Regions from separate parts of the Neobacillus sp. 19 genome, predicted to be linked through region 1. Evidence: a T-box and tRNA genes for the amino acid it is inferred to sense, from the RefSeq annotation. Region 1 holds a T-box; the other regions hold tRNA genes.
The links. The T-box of region 1 lies ahead of argS (arginine--tRNA ligase). A T-box ahead of a tRNA ligase gene usually reads a tRNA of that ligase, here a tRNA-Arg.
Positions count from the first base shown of each region.

Region 2: it encodes a tRNA-Arg, which carries the amino acid that the T-box ahead of argS (arginine--tRNA ligase) is inferred to sense. The anticodon was not compared.
Region 3: it encodes a tRNA-Arg, which carries the amino acid that the T-box ahead of argS (arginine--tRNA ligase) is inferred to sense. The anticodon was not compared.

Region 1 covers NZ_JBMPZU010000099.1:81,984-87,222, reverse strand. The annotation lists gene ACO1D1_RS26725 (MFS transporter) at 1-265, opposite strand, end outside; gene ACO1D1_RS26720 (DinB family protein) at 586-1,053, opposite strand; gene argS (arginine--tRNA ligase) at 1,126-2,820, opposite strand; T-box leader at 2,870-3,083, opposite strand; gene ACO1D1_RS26710 (alpha/beta-type small acid-soluble spore protein) at 3,184-3,438, shown strand; gene ACO1D1_RS26705 (TetR/AcrR family transcriptional regulator) at 3,904-4,479, opposite strand; gene ACO1D1_RS26700 (spore germination protein) at 4,677-5,239, shown strand, end outside.
Region 2 covers NZ_JBMPZU010000030.1:240,073-245,311, forward strand. The annotation lists partial or broken gene mutS (DNA mismatch repair protein MutS) at 1-928, opposite strand, end outside; gene ACO1D1_RS08625 (TIGR02206 family membrane protein) at 1,229-1,969, shown strand; tRNA gene ACO1D1_RS08630 (tRNA-Arg) at 2,065-2,138, shown strand; gene ACO1D1_RS08635 (carbonic anhydrase) at 2,284-2,778, opposite strand; gene ACO1D1_RS08640 (DUF2294 domain-containing protein) at 2,829-3,194, opposite strand; gene ACO1D1_RS08645 (DUF2309 domain-containing protein) at 3,222-5,239, opposite strand, start outside.
Region 3 covers NZ_JBMPZU010000031.1:184,264-189,502, reverse strand. The annotation lists gene ACO1D1_RS09830 (glutaredoxin family protein) at 1-190, opposite strand, end outside; gene rpoN (RNA polymerase factor sigma-54) at 206-1,528, opposite strand; tRNA gene ACO1D1_RS09820 (tRNA-Arg) at 1,964-2,035, opposite strand; gene clpP (ATP-dependent Clp endopeptidase proteolytic subunit ClpP) at 2,242-2,847, shown strand; gene ACO1D1_RS09810 (HPr family phosphocarrier protein) at 2,962-3,219, opposite strand; gene whiA (DNA-binding protein WhiA) at 3,274-4,233, opposite strand; gene ACO1D1_RS09800 (gluconeogenesis factor YvcK family protein) at 4,304-5,239, opposite strand, start outside.

The DNA.
Region 1 (5,239 bases):
CAAAAACGGCTAGTCCAATGAGATAAACAAATCCCCTGCCCTTTGTTTCAAGTGAACTTCCTGCATATGGGCGCAGCAATAAGGCTGAGAAGGTAAAAATCCCTACAACAAATCCGATTAATTGATCATTCCCGCCCAAATCTTCGACAAATAGTGGAATGGTTGGAAGCGTCATTTGAAATCCAAGAAAGATAAAGAAATTTGCCAAACAGATCAGGACAAAATCTTTTGTCCAAATTCTTTCCTTCGTCAGCTGTTTTTCCATAAAAGGTAAAAACCCCTTTCAAAAGTAAAAGCGCAAGCGCCCTGGTCAGCGGCGTATGACCTCCTCGGAAAAGCTAACGCTTTTCCTTCGTGCGATGCCTATGCTGCCGAAGCGTTCCTTGTGGAGCGCTCCAACTGAGATAAAGGAAACACGGTGAGTGGGCGAACCGATGTTGACTTATCGTAGGGCGGAGAGCGAAGGGCATTAGCCGCTAGGGCGCTGGAGCTAGATAATTCTCAAAGTCGAAATTCATAAATATTTATTGAATGAAAAAACGTTTCTACGATTGGTAGAAACGAAATTTCACGTACAAACATTGGTTACTTTACATTTGCTGCTTCAATGGCACGTTTCATTGCCTGCATTTGACCTAAATGAAGTGACTCGTGGAAAACCGCAAAGTTCGCAAGCTCACCAAAGGTTTCTTGACCAAGGAACGGAGTCTGTAGCTTTTCGTTAAAGCTTTCTCCTGGAATTTCCTTGATTCTTTTGATTTGCTCCTTTAACTGTGCAGTCAATTCCTGCACTGATGGAACGTCGCCCTGCCAGTCAGCTGGTTTAGTACCTGTGGCAAATAAATCCATATAATTCGCTGGCAGGTTCGTTGATTTTTTTGGGAAGCCAAACATAAATTGCTCCGCAACTGTTAACACATGACCAATATGCCAGTGGATTGTATTGTTAAACCCATGCGGCTGTGTATCTACAATCGCCTCATCTAACGCCTCTACATTTTTAATAAAATAGCTCCTTGTTAGCTCAAAGCTCTTAAATAGTAATGCACTCATTTTCATTAGCCTCCCTACTGGTTACATAGCTTCATTCTATACCATTATTCACCAATTATGAAACGAAATGCCCTACATTTCTTCAGGTGCTTCTATTCCTAATAATCGCAAGCCTTCTTTTAGAACGACGGTGACACTGTAAACAAGGGACAAGCGTGCATGTTTTTCGGCGCTTTCTTCTAGAATCTTTACTTCGGCATAATACTTATTGAAGGCTTGGGCAAGGTCGACAATATACTTGGCCACCTGAGATGGATCGTAATTCTCGCAAGCTCTTTTAATAGCTGGTGCAAATTCCATTAATAGGCTTGCCACCTTCCATTCTTTATTCCAAGAATTCGTGCATGCTTCAGGCTGTGACTTGGCCTGCCAATTTGCTTTTCGTAAAATAGAACATGCCCGTGCAAACGTATATTGGACATATGGCCCTGTCTCGCCTTCAAAGCGCAGCATTTCCTCTAAGGAAAATTCAATGTCATTCATCCGGTTGTTCTTTAAGTCGTGGAAAATAACCGCCCCCACGCCCACCTGTTCCGCTACGGCATCTTTGTTTACTAAATTGGGGTTTTTCTCCTCGATGTTATGACGCGCCATTGCAATGGACTCGCTTAATACCTCTTCTAAAAGAACAACTTTTCCTTTACGGGTCGACATCTTTTTGCCGTCTTTTAACATCATGCCGAATGGAACGTGTTCCATTTTCTCTGCCCATTCGTAACCTATTTTTCCCAAAACGGCAATTAACTGTTTAAAATGGAGGCTTTGTTCGTGGCCAACTACATATACAGATTGGCCAAAGTCATAGTTTTCCTTTCTATAGAGAGCGGCAGCTAAATCACGTGTGGCGTAAAGCGTTGCACCATCTGATTTCTTAATCAGGCATGGGGGCAGGCCTTCTTCGGCTAGCTCGACTACCATGGCCTGATCGGATTCTACTAGCAGCTGTTTCTCCTCCAGCAGCTTGACGATTCGATCCATTTTATCATTATAGAAGGCTTCGCCTGCATAGGAGTCAAATTCGACATTCATTAGCTCATAAATTCTTGAAAATTCTTTGAGCGATTCATCGCGAAACCATTGCCACAAGCTTAAAGCCTCCGTGTCACCATCCTCGAGACGTTTAAACCAGCCGCGTCCTTGATCTTCGAGCGATGGATCTGTTTCGGCCACTTCATGAAACTTAATATAGAGTGCCAGTAATTCCTTAATGGGATTGTGTTTTACCTTTTCTTCACTGCCCCATAGTTTATAAGCGGTAATAAGCTTCCCAAATTGGGTGCCCCAGTCGCCTAAATGGTTAATTTTTATGGGCTTATAACCGCATTTTTCTGTAATTAGGGCAATAGAGTTTCCGATTACAGTAGAGCGCAAATGCCCCATCGAAAATGGCTTAGCGATATTCGGTGACGACATGTCAATCGTGACATGACCGCCATTGCCAAATTTGTGGTCCCCGAAATGTCCCTTTTGCTTAATGATGTTGTCGATCAGCTGTTCCGAAACAAGCTTTTTATTTAAAAAGATATTTAAGTACGCGCCTACCACTTCAACTTTCTCAAATGTTGGCGATTGAATCTTTTCACTGAGTTCCTGGGCGATCAAATGAGGTGATTTTCTTTTCAGCTTCGCTAATGTGAAACACGGAAAGGCTAAATCACCATGTTCAGTGTTTTTTGGCTTTTCGATCATCATTTCCAAATCCGCTGCTGTGATTTCCTGGTCAAGCAGCTCAAATAGAATGGCTGCCAGCTCCTTCTTAAAATTCATATTCAAAAGACCCCCTTTTATTAAAAAACAAAAAACCCCCGCCTCTTATAAAAGAGACGAGAGTTTGAATATCCCGCGGTACCACTCTAGTTGTTCAAATCTGAACCGGCTTTGTTTTGTAACGGAGACTTCTCCGTCGCACCCTACTTGATTCGGGTGAGCATCTCAAAAGTGCGCTTCATTATCTGTTCCGTACCAGGCTCACACCGCCCCTGACTCGCTTTCACTTCCTAGATAACTACTCTCTTTTTCATTGATTTTTTAGGGTTTGATTATCCGTTATTATACTGGAAACATTAGGATTTATCCAGTCATGTTGATTTTTTTTATTAAGGAAATCCTACTGTTAAAGGAGGGATTTTTATGGCTAGAAGAAATAAAATACTTGTCCCGGAAGCACGTCAAGGATTGGATGCGTTGAAAGCAAAGGTAGTTCACTCTGCCCGCCCAGAGGATGCGAAATTTGAAGCGGCCGAAGAGGTCGGTGTTCCTTTGAAAAAGGGCTATAATGGCCAGCTCACATCCGAACAGGCTGGCAAAGTTGGCGGCCGGCTTGGCGGCAGCATGGTCCGCGAACTCGTGAAAATGGCACAGGAAAACTTGAGCAAACGACAGTAACGAGTGGGATCTATTTTGTAGATCCCTTCGTGGTTTCAGCTTTTACAGCTAATACCCCTTATTGGATTCATTTCTCTCTTTTTGATTCGAGGTTATGCATCCAATACCCCTTATTGGATTCATTTCTCTCTTTTTGATTCGAGGTTATGCATCCAATACCCCTTATTGGATTCATTTCTCCCTTTTTGAATCGGGGTTATGCATCCAATACCCCCTATTGGATTCATTTCTCCCTTTTTGAATCGGGGTTATGCATCCAATACCCCTTATTGGATTCATTTCTCCCTTTTTGAATCGGGGTTATGCATCCAATACCCCTTATTGGATTCATTTCTCCCTTTTTGAATCGGAGTTATGCATCCTATACTCCTTATTGGATTCATTTCTCGCTTTTTCAACGTCGGTTTTGCATTCAATTCTCCACAAAGTTAAAACGACCTGTGCCTTTATAAAGCACAAGTCGTTTTATTCTTCTTGAAGCCCTTTTAAAAGAAAGCCCTTCATGATCTCAGCAATTTGCCCTGAACTTAACGGTTCGTGATTTCTTTCCCAGTCAGAAACAAGGGCAATATACATTTTTAACAAAAGAAAGCTGGTGATTTCAGTATTAACGGGGGGAATGGCCCCTTTCACTATGGCTGTCTCGATTTTTTTCTTTAAAAAAGCAATAATCTCATTTTCGACATGCTGCAGCATTTCGGTAACCGCTAATGTCCCCATTTCAGTTTCTTCCTGGACAAGCTTAATCATGAGCTGGTGCTGGGAACGAAATTCTAATAAACGGTATAATGCTCGATGGACATTTTCCGTAAATGGCAATTCCGGCTGGATGACAGCATCTGCCTCAGCAATCATTTCCTTTACCAGTGTAGAAATAATCTCTTCAAATAACTCTTCTTTATTTTTAAAAAAAGTATAAATCGTTCCTTTTCCTACATTGGCAAGCTTCGCAACCTGATCCATTGTTGTCGCCTTAAAGCCAAATAAGGAAAAGGATTTTGTCGCTGCTTCCACAATCATCTTTCTTCTGTCGGGTGCCATATGCATCACCATCCTATTTGACCGATTTAGTTTTATAGTCACTTATAAGTTAATTTTACTATATCATAGCATTTTTGCAGTTTCAATTTTATTTGGAATCTTGTTGGAATAAATAGTTTTTCCCGCAGACAAAAACTAATGCATACAACCCCTTCTAAATGGAAAAATATACACAGGTTATGTAAGGGGGCTTTATGATGTTTCGGTTCCGTAAGCGAAAAAAAGCTATTAATAATAAAATCACCCCATATACTTCTAATTTAAAAAATCACCCTTTACATTCAGAACTCTCAGCAAACGAACAAATGGTAAAGGATATTTTTCATAACTGCGCTGACCTTGTCATTCACCCTATCTTTTTAAAAGGGAAACCGCAAATACTTTTAATTTTCTTAGACGGGTTAACGGACTCAAAGACGTTAGAGCAAGTATTATTGCAGCCCCTGTTGTTTGATGGATTTCCCGATGGCTTAAGCGAAGTTCATTCACTTAAGCAATTGATTGAGCAGCAATTATTTGCTGTTACCCCCAATAGGACGGTCGCAAACTTTGATGAATTTATTGATGGGATTTTAATGGGCAATGTTGGGATTATAATCGAGGGGGAAACAAAGGGAGTAATTGCCGATTTTAAAGGAATGGCCCAGCGCAGTGTCGAAGAACCGGCATCTGAGATTACGATTCGCGGGCCAAGGGACGGATTCACAGAATCCATCCGGACAAATACTTCGCTGCTAAGGAGAAGAATTCGTAGTTCCCG
Region 2 (5,239 bases), on a different contig from region 1:
CAATTTCAGCCTGCTGAATGAGCGGCCGGTCAATCCAAGTTTTTAGCATCCTTCCGCCCATCGCCGTCATCGTCTCATCCAGCAGCCATAATAACGATCCTTTCTTCCCTTTGGAACGAATCGTCTCCGTCAATTCTAGATTGCGCTTCGAATAATAATCAATTTTCATATATTGCTGGATTTGATAGGTAGAAACAGGCTGCAGGTGGTCAAGACTCCTTTTCTGCGAGCGATATAAATAGTGAAACAGCCTCGCAGCTGTCTGTTTTAATTTTTCTTGATTAAGCTCTTGAAGCAGATGAGAGAAATTCATCTCTATTGAACTATGATCCTCAAACGAAATCGCCAGGACATCACGTTCCCGCATTTTCTTTTGCAAGTCTCCATCAAAGTTACTGGCGACTACTACTTCTTTCGCACTTAAAACCGACAGTTCATTCAATACATCATCAAAATTACTTGAAAGCAAGGTTACCCTGCTTTCACCTGTTGAAATATCGTTGTAGGCAAATCCGTAGGTTTGGTCATCAAAGGCAGTAACCGAGGCAATATAATTGTTCTCTTTGTCGGTTAAGCCTTTTCCATCCATCACCGTTCCCGGCGTAATCAGCTGGACAACTTCCCGTTTTACCATGCCTTTGGTTAGCTTGGCATCTTCCATTTGCTCGCAAATCGCTACTTTGTACCCTTTTGAAATAAGCTGTTCAATATAGTTTGCGGCCGCATGGTACGGCACCCCGCACATCGGAATCCGGTCCTCGGAGCCGCCATCTCGGCTTGTTAACGTAATCTCTAATTCTTGTGATGCTTTAACGGCATCGTCAAAAAACATTTCATAAAAATCGCCCAGGCGAAAAAATAAAAAGGCATCCTGATAATCTGCCTTCACGGTTAAATATTGCTGTATCATCGGCGTATACCCAGCCATAATGACCTCCAGTGTTAAATCTTTTTTTCAAAAAGCCGCTAATGGACTTCACCTATACTACTATTCATTCGAGTATCTTCGACAAACTATTATATCATAAATCGGGTATCAGGCACTTGTTGAATATCTGCCAATTAAAAGGGATTCCTCTTGATTTAAGGGAAAAGACTTCATTGGTAAGTAAAACATCAGAATGTCGACTTTTGTGGACTTCCTCATGTTTTTGCCAATCCTCCGCGAAATATTCTGATTTATTGAACTATCAAAGCATGTTAAGATTTAACAAAGGATGGTGAATGTATGGGCTGGTTTGGGCGCAGTTATAAAAACTATGATTTTGAGATGTTCTCAATCAGTCACTTTATTATTATTTCCATCTGTATATCGGTTGCAGTCTTACTATTTTTCTATCGAGAAAAATTGAAAGATGAAAAATGGCGGGTTGCAGAAATTGGTGTAGCAATTTCGTTAATCATCATGGAAACCACCTATCATTCGTGGATGATCCTAAATGGCAGCTGGCATGTCAGCCATGCGATCCCTCTGGAATTATGCAGTATCAGCCTGATATTAACGGTGATTTTATTACTAACAAGGAAAAAGATCATATATGAGATTTTATTATTTACTGCCTTACTAGGTGCATCTCAGGCATTGATTACGCCATTGCTAAATTACGATTTCCCGCATTTTCGATTTTTCCACTTCTTTTATACGCATGTAATGATCATCTGGGTGCCGCTCTATTTCACCTGGGCAAAAGGATACCGTCCAACCATCTGGTCCGTCCTAAAATTATTTGTTTTTTTAAATGTTCTCATGCCAATCATTATGGTCATCAATAAGCTAGTAGGCGGTAATTATATGTTCTTAAGCCACAAACCGGACAGTGCCAGTTTATTAGATGTCCTTGGTCCCTACCCCTGGTATATTGTATCGCTGGAAGGATTGTTACTATCATTAAGTCTAATCGTTTGGGTCATTTTCCGCGAGAAGGCTTCAGTAAAGACAGAAGTGTCCAGGGATCTGCCAATTCAATAATGAGAACTTTTTATTGACCTTTTTCGATTAACTGATTATAATAAATAACGTTCCATTCAATTGGATAAGTGTCCCAATTGCATAGTTCTTCACTTGTCCCGATAGCTCAGCAGGATAGAGCAACAGTTTCCTAAACTGTAGGTCGGAGGTTCGAATCCTCTTCGGGACGTCAAAAAGCCTTGATATTTCAAGGCTTTTTTTATAGAAAATATTCAATTGGAGAAAATCTTAACTTGTTTAATAAGCATTAAAGCCATACCATATTTTTTTTTGAATTAGCTCTGCTATTTTATATTTTTTAATCGATTAGTTTCTTAGACAATTCCAGATAGCTTTTCATTGTCCTTTTTAATAAATAATTCCTTCACCTTTACATGCGATGGCATCAATGGATGATGGCGAATAATATGGATCGTATTTTGGATATCATCCCTGAGTGTTTTGTCTCCCTGTAACCATTCACTTACCGTACCCACAGGAAATTCCGGCTTGGTATTATTAAATAGGTACTCCAGTGTTTGTATCTTATCCTTTAATTCTTTGTTTTTATTAATATGGATCAGTATATCATCAGTGTTTTTTTGATAATCATCTGTGAAGGCAACAACGATTTCTTCAACATTTTCCTGAAAGACCGCAATGATGATGTCCCTCATTAATTCGTCGAGGGGGTGTGAAATGAGCGGTTGATATCTTTGCAAGATCATCAAATTTTCCGGATTGACATTGGTTTCTTCTTTAATAAAACGTTCTAATTTATGATCCATACCAATCACATATAGTACTTTTTTCTTTTCATCTCTAGACATCAAATCACCTCATTCTTCATTTATATCGTCTCTATACAGATTCTGATGCTTTAACATAATTTACTTTGCAGATTGCTGGCAAGCTTAAAGATCATTGCTCGTTCTCCAGTTTGTGTACTAAGATCGGTGTGAAAGCTAATTACTTCTTCCCCTGTTAACTTTAAGATAATTTCCTTTAAATCATTCAGTCCGGATTCCACTAAACTATGGCGATATTCTTTTACCGATAACAAGCCTTCTTTATCCCGACATACTTCATATTCTGCTGGAGTTAAAATAGCGCCAAGATTCACAATCACCATATCTCGTAATATATCTGATTTAACTGATACGGAGCCTCGCCCAAGATAATTTTTCTCCCAATGTGTTAAAGCTTTGCTTATTTCAGCTTCAAGCAGTCCTTTTGATTTTTCCATATCGATTCCTTTTCCTTTATTCAAAGTTTAAGACCAGCTCTCCCAGTGTCCTTCCGGGTCAATGGACGCTAGCCGAATCCATCCATTTTTCACTTTTTGCTGAAAGGCATGATCGTGGTTCAGCATCCGTTTTACATATTCCTTCGGCGCCTGGATGACCACCAGCAAACGTAGTGGTTCATGATAAGCCTCTCCATCTGATTTCATCACAGATTGCCAGGGAAGCCCCGATAGTAAGTCACTGGCGTTTCCCTGCATGACCCCGAGCCCAGCTGTGACGGTTTGGGTTGTTTTATTCCCGCTTCCATAATAATGAGGGGCAACAGTAGAGGCATAATATTGCAGGTTAATCCATTGAGCTACCGTTGCCGGCCCGGAAATTATGTTTGCGAGAATACCGCCGTTTTTATCCTTCTTCCAGTTATAATTATTAAGGAAAACCCTCCCTCCCAGATTAAAGCCTTTGGTAAGTTGCCGTTCGCCGATGATAAACGCAGCATTGCGCGCCAAGCCCCATTCCGGACGCACCTCACTCCAATCTTCTGAAAGCCGCTGGGCCTCAGCCTTCGGATTTTTAAGATGGGTACCGAGATTTGGCAATTGCGAAATCCGCTCGAAATTGGCTTCCTCACTTACCTTTGGCAACTCAGATTGGACACGATTAAATGCTTTCTTAGCTTCATCTGATAGTTCAGGAACGTAAAGCCAACGCAACTCATCAAGTGTGGTAATATGCTCAGCAGCTGCAAAAACGGTATCTTTCGGAATGTTTATTCCCTCTTTTTCGAGGCTCATCCTTACGGTTGGAAGATTGCACAATTCTGCCAGCACTCTTGCATTGAATCCGCCTGATGCTCCTCCACACGCACCACAGTCGAGTGCAGAACTATATGGATTATTCGTGCTGTGACTTCCATGTCCGCAAATAACCACTAGTGGTGCAAATCGATCGGTGAGCCCCATCATTATTAGAGCCTGCCTTACGTAGTGTACTTTTTCTTTCACCGAAAAACCAGTTGGCAAAGCTGTTTCAGATATTTGCGTATGATTTAGCGAGAGTTCCGTGGATGGTTTATGCAGCCAGCTTTGGTGCAATTTCCTTAATGTCTGGCCTGCACTTCTTGGAACAAAGCTGCGAGCGAGTGTTTGCAGGCTGAGCCAAGGACCGCTAATTTCCGGCAATACCATACTGGAAATCAGATTATGCTTCATAGCAGCAAATGTATAACCTATTGAATTGACTGCATGATGCCTTTGTTGATAGGATTCAGACTCAGGTGAAAACTCTTTTATTTTATATTGCGGTTTAAACATGACAGGCAAAGAGTTATGCGCATGGTTACTGCCAAGCTCGCAGGTTGCTATCGGTAATCCGAAAAATCCTGCTGTGCCAAAAGTCTGAAAATCCCCTCTTTTTTCAAGTTTGCGGCGAAAAGGCTCTGAACGAACATCGATACAAAATACAAACTGAGCTAGTGCCGGATTTATGTTTTCCGCCGTTTCTGCCTTATGTTGCGATATAAGCATTTTCTTTAATTGGTCTTCATATGTTTTCTCCCATGCTTCAAGCCATAGTCGATTGCGTTGAATCTTATCAAAACGGTAGGCAAGGGTCAAACATGCCTTTATTTCTGTAGAGGATAACTGAGACCAAGCATTGATTGGCAGGTTACCCCATTTGGCCCAGGCTGCAATTAATGGTTCTACATGTACAATATTATTTCTTTTTTCAGGCAAGGGAAGAAAGGGTTTAACTAATGCCCATTCCATCGCTATTCGGACGGCTAAATACTCAAACAGCAGCGAACTTTCTTCGGCTGATTGCTGCGAACGCCATAGCATCATGCCGCTCCAGCCCGGTAAAGCAAGGAAATGCGCTTCAAAATAGGCTTGAATTTCTGAAAATTGAATTTCCAGAGCGGACAATACTTCCCTTAATGCCGCAGCAGCTTCTTCCGGCAAATAACTTAATTGTTTACGCTGAATACGGCTTAGTGCCGGGTCATGCTGGACTAGTTTACGCCACGCACGATAGAAACCTTCTT
Region 3 (5,239 bases), on a different contig from region 1:
CTTCTTCTCCGTCGAGGTGTACAACTGGAATCATCAAGCCATAGCGCTCTGTTAAGTCATCGCTCGTTTCAATATCGATTTCTTCGAGGGAAAAATTCCATTCCTGTTGCAGCTCTTCAAGTGCGGTCTTTGCTTTATCACAAAGGGGGCAGCGATTACGTGTATAGAGTGTGATCGTCGTTTGCGTCATCGTTTATTTCCTTCCTTAATTGAACCTTTTTCGTTTTGAAGATGACGGGATTCCCAGCTGATCACGGTATTTAGCAATCGTACGCCTCGAAACCACAATCCCTGCCTTCGTTTTTAATTGTTCCACAATTTCTTGATCTGATAACGGCTTTTCTTTATTTTCTTGTTCTATTAATTTACTAATCTCATTTTTCACCTGGGTTGACGATGTATTTTCATCCGCCGAAACGGTCTGAATCATGCTGGTGAAGAATGTTTTTAATGAAAAGGTCCCGATCGGTGTCTGGACATATTTTTCACGGACCGCACGGCTTACCGTTGATTCATGAATATCCAATTCAGCGGCCACTTCCTTCATTGTCATTGGCACCAAATATTGTGCACCCTTTTGAAAAAAGGCCGTTTGCTTTTCAACAATTTTGGCAACCACCTTAGTGAGCGTTTCCCGGCGTTGTTCAATACTTCTGGCAATCCATTGATAATCCTGGACCTTATCCTGCAAAAACCGGCTGACTTGCTGGTCCTGATCTTTGAACTTCTTATAATAATTCTCATTAAAACTAATCCTTGGCAGGGAATCATCAAACATCCTGACTGTCAGGCCTTCCTCGGTTTGCTCGACAATGGCGTCCGGAATAATATACGTGGTGGTTTCCTTCGCTAACATAGCACCCGGCTTTGGATTCAGAAATTGAATTTGGTCAAACACATCTTGAATATCTTTTAAAGTTATTTTCAATTCCTTCGCAATTTGCTTCCATTTCTTTTCAGCAAACGGAACGAAATAGTTGGCTAATATATTTAATGCCACTTCATTATTTGGATTTTCATAATACAGTTGCATCAACAGGCACTCTTGAAGGTTCCGTGCACCGATGCCTGCCGGTTCAAGCGTTTGAATCACGGCTAAGCAATCTTCAACTACTTCTTCCTCCACCCGCAGGCTTTGAGCGATTTCGCTAAGGTCACCCAGAAAGTAACCGTTTTCATCAAGACTCTGAATCAGACGCCGAATGACTTTTAATTGTTCTGCCGTTAAGTTGGCAATATTTAATTGAGAGATTAAATGGTCTTCAAGCGAAAAGGGTTTGTCTGCAATTTGTTCGATCCAATCCTTTTCCTCTTTTTGATGCCGGCGGCGTTTGCGGTCCATGAGGGGATTCATCGGCTTAACATCGCCCGTTTCAACCTTCATAAGGGGATTTTCGAGTGCCTTATCTTCTAAAAAAGCAGTCAGTTCCTGGGCCGAATATTGCAATAATGCAATAGCCTGCGACAATTCCTGTGTCATCGTTAATTTCAACGTTTGCTGCTGCCATAAACCTGCCTTAAAGTTCATCCATATCCCCCCCTTCATTCTATTTTACACGATGAATCCGAATTCGTGTATTGGAAAATGGTTTCAATCATTAAAATAGGTCTCCCATTGAATAAATTGGTTCCTTAGATTAACACTAACCTTAGTGTTATCATTTAACACAAAACTTCAATGTGGAGGGATATACTTTGAATATTCTTTTAAGCTTATTCCCATCCTTAATTATTTTAGGTATTAGAGCAGCGTTCTTCATTAGTAAAATAAACTCTAGATTAACATCCTTGTTAAGAATGCCTGCTTTACTTAAGCAAAAGTATTCAACAAGTATCGTCTAATTCGCATTGTTGTTGACAAAGGTGAGCATAGAAATGTGCTTGCCTTTTTTAGGTGATTACAAAAAAGTTCCTATGCTTGTATAGACTCATACAAACATAGGAACTTTTAGTGTTTGATTGACGCGCTCGGAGGGAATCGAACCCCCATTTTAAGAACCGGAATCTTACGTGCTATCCGTTGCACCACGAGCGCTAATTTGTAACGACTTACATATTATATGCCAGATCCGTGAACATTGCAAGTGAAATATAGGTTTAAAAACGAATAAAATGGTTATGATGGATTAGGGAGAAGTTGTCGAAGAATTTTAAAGTCAAATTGTTTGACCTTTATTGACCATCAGTGTATGATTACATTACATAAGATTATTACCTAATACACTCAAAGGAGGAAGAAAAATGAATTTGATTCCTACAGTTATTGAACAAACAAACCGCGGAGAACGTGCATATGACATTTATTCCCGTCTGTTAAAAGACCGGATTATTATGCTTGGCAGCGCGATTGATGACAATGTTGCCAACAGCATTGTAGCACAATTACTATTTTTAGAAGCGGAAAATCCTGAAAAAGATATCACCCTTTACATCAATAGCCCAGGTGGAAGCATTACAGCCGGTATGGCTATTTATGATACCATGCAGTATATTAAAGCAGATGTTTCAACTGTTTGTATTGGGATGGCTGCATCGATGGGTGCATTCTTACTTGCTGCAGGCACAAAAGGCAAGCGCTATGCATTGCCTAATGCCGAAGTCATGATTCACCAGCCACTTGGCGGTGCTCAAGGACAAGCGACAGAAATCGAGATCGCCGCGAAACGCATTCTTTTCCTTCGCGAAAAATTAAATGGTATCCTTGCAGAGCGCACAGGCCAGCCGCTTGAAGTGATTCAACGCGATACTGATCGTGATAACTTCATGACAGCTGAAAGAGCAAAGGAATACGGCTTAATTGACAACATCGTTACCCGTAACCCTAATGAAATCAAAGATAAAAAGTAATTTGACGAGCAATCGGCCTTCCGCCGGTTGTTTTTTTTGTGACCATTACGGTGCTTTCCCCCGCCGCGGGCATAAAAAAAGCTCAGCTTCTAAACCGAAGCCGAACCTTTTCCGTTATTGCTCTTTTTCAATAAAATCGGTTAATGCATTGATCGCTTTGTCTTCATCGTCGCCATCAGCGATGATATTGATGACAACTCCTGAGCCGACTGCTAAGCTCATTAAGCCCATGATGCTTTTGGCATTAACCTTTTTTCCGTCCTTCTCTAGAAAAATATCAGCTGAAAAACGGTTAGCTTCTTGCACAAAAAGTGCTGCTGGGCGTGCCTGAAGACCCGTTTTCAATTTTACTTCTACTTGTTTCGCCAACATTACACAAATTCCTCCCCATGTTTTTTCTTATATTCTTTGAACTAATTCACTATTTCACAAACTTTTATGCTTTGGGGCCATTTCCCCGACACGCAGCTTTTCCGCGATTTCATCAATTTTTCGTAAGCGATGATTAATCCCTGACTTACTGATGGTGCCTCCGGATACCATTTCTCCCAATTCCTTCAGCGTTACATCCGGATATTGAATTCGGAGCTCGGCAATTTCCCTGAGTTTATCCGGCAAAATCTGCAAGCCGACGGTTGCGTCGATAAAGCGGATGTTTTCTACCTGCCTGATGGATGCACCGATCGTTTTATTAAGATTAGCGGTTTCACAGTTTACCAAACGGTTCACGGAGTTCCGCATATCCCTGACAATTCGGACATCCTCAAATCGAAGCAAGGCATTATGGGCACCGACAATATTGAGAAACTCGGTTATTTTCTCGGCTTCCTTTAAGTAGGTGATAAAGCCTTTTTTACGCTCAAGCGTTTTACTATTAAGTCCAAATGTATTCATCAATTCGCATAAAGAATCATTATGTTCTTTATAAAGCGAAGCAATTTCCAAATGATAGGAAGACGTTTCCGGATTATTAACGGATCCTCCGGCAAGGAAGGCGCCGCGTAAATAAGAACGCTTACAACACTTCTTTTTAATAAGTCCCGGTGAAATATCATGAATGATGGTAAATCCTTCACCCAAAATTTTCGTATCCTCAAGAATTTCCTTTGCCTGCTCGGCTAAACGAACAATGTACACATTGTTTTTCTTTAGGCGCATTTTTTTTCGAACTAAGAGCTCTACTTGCACTTGGTAGCTCTTTTTCAATAATGTATAAATTCTCCTGGCAATCGCAGCATTTTCGGTTTGAATATCGACCACTAGCTTACGATTGGAAAAGGAAAGGGAACCGTTCATGCGAATCAATGCTGATAACTCAGATTGAAGGCAGCACGTTTTCACTTCCAAGTTTGTTAATTCCTTTTTCGTCTCCGAAGCGAAAGACATCCCCTCACACCCTTTTTTCATTTCCAATAAAACACTCGCACTTATTTATGTTTCTGACCGTACATACTATCTACGCTTCATATCGCTTTTTGGTTTCAGCAATTAGCAAATTATATAAAATATTTGCTACCTTTTTGGGATCATGTCTTAACGCGCCATTTTCCTGGTAGGCAATATCCGCATGCACGACTTCTAGCCCAAGCTGGAATAGCTGCGGTAAATCATATAGAACAGGGTCAGCCAATTCTTCATTATAACGGAGCTGTATATGCTGTGGGATCTCTTCATTATTGACAAGAATCGTATTCATAAAGGCACAGCTCATATGATCATAAATAGCTTTTACATGGTCACTGGCCGCATAGCCATGTGTTTCCCCGGCCTGTGTCATCAGGTTGCATATATACACCTTTTTCGCATGGGAGCGGCATACTTCATCACCTAAACCCGGGACGAGCAAATTGGGCAGGATACTTGTATACAGGCTTCCAGGTCCGATAATAATTAAATCTGCCTGCCGAATCGCATGAATTGATTCCGGCAATGGGCGGATTGTACTTTTTGATGTTAAATACACTCGCTTTATTTTTTTTCCCGAATAAGGGATTTTAGATTCGCCTGAAACGGTCGTTCCGTCTTCCATCTCCGCATGCAAAACGACGCTCTGGTTAGCAGCCGGCAATACCTTGCCCCGGACATTTAGTATTTTGCTCATTTCTTGAATCGCGTGAACAAAATTTCCGGTAATCGAGGTCATCGCCGCCAAGATTAAATTGCCGAGTGAATGCCCGGAAAGTTCATTCGACGTTTTAAAGCGGTGCTGAAACATTTCCTCTACAAGCGGTTCTACATCTGACAATGATGCTAACACATTTCGAATGTCCCCTGGTGGAGGAATATGCAGGTCCTCGCGCAAGCGTCCTGAACTGCCGCCATCATCCGCCACAGTCACAATAGCGGTGATATCCACAGGATACTGTTTTAATCCTCTTAGTAAGACTGGTAA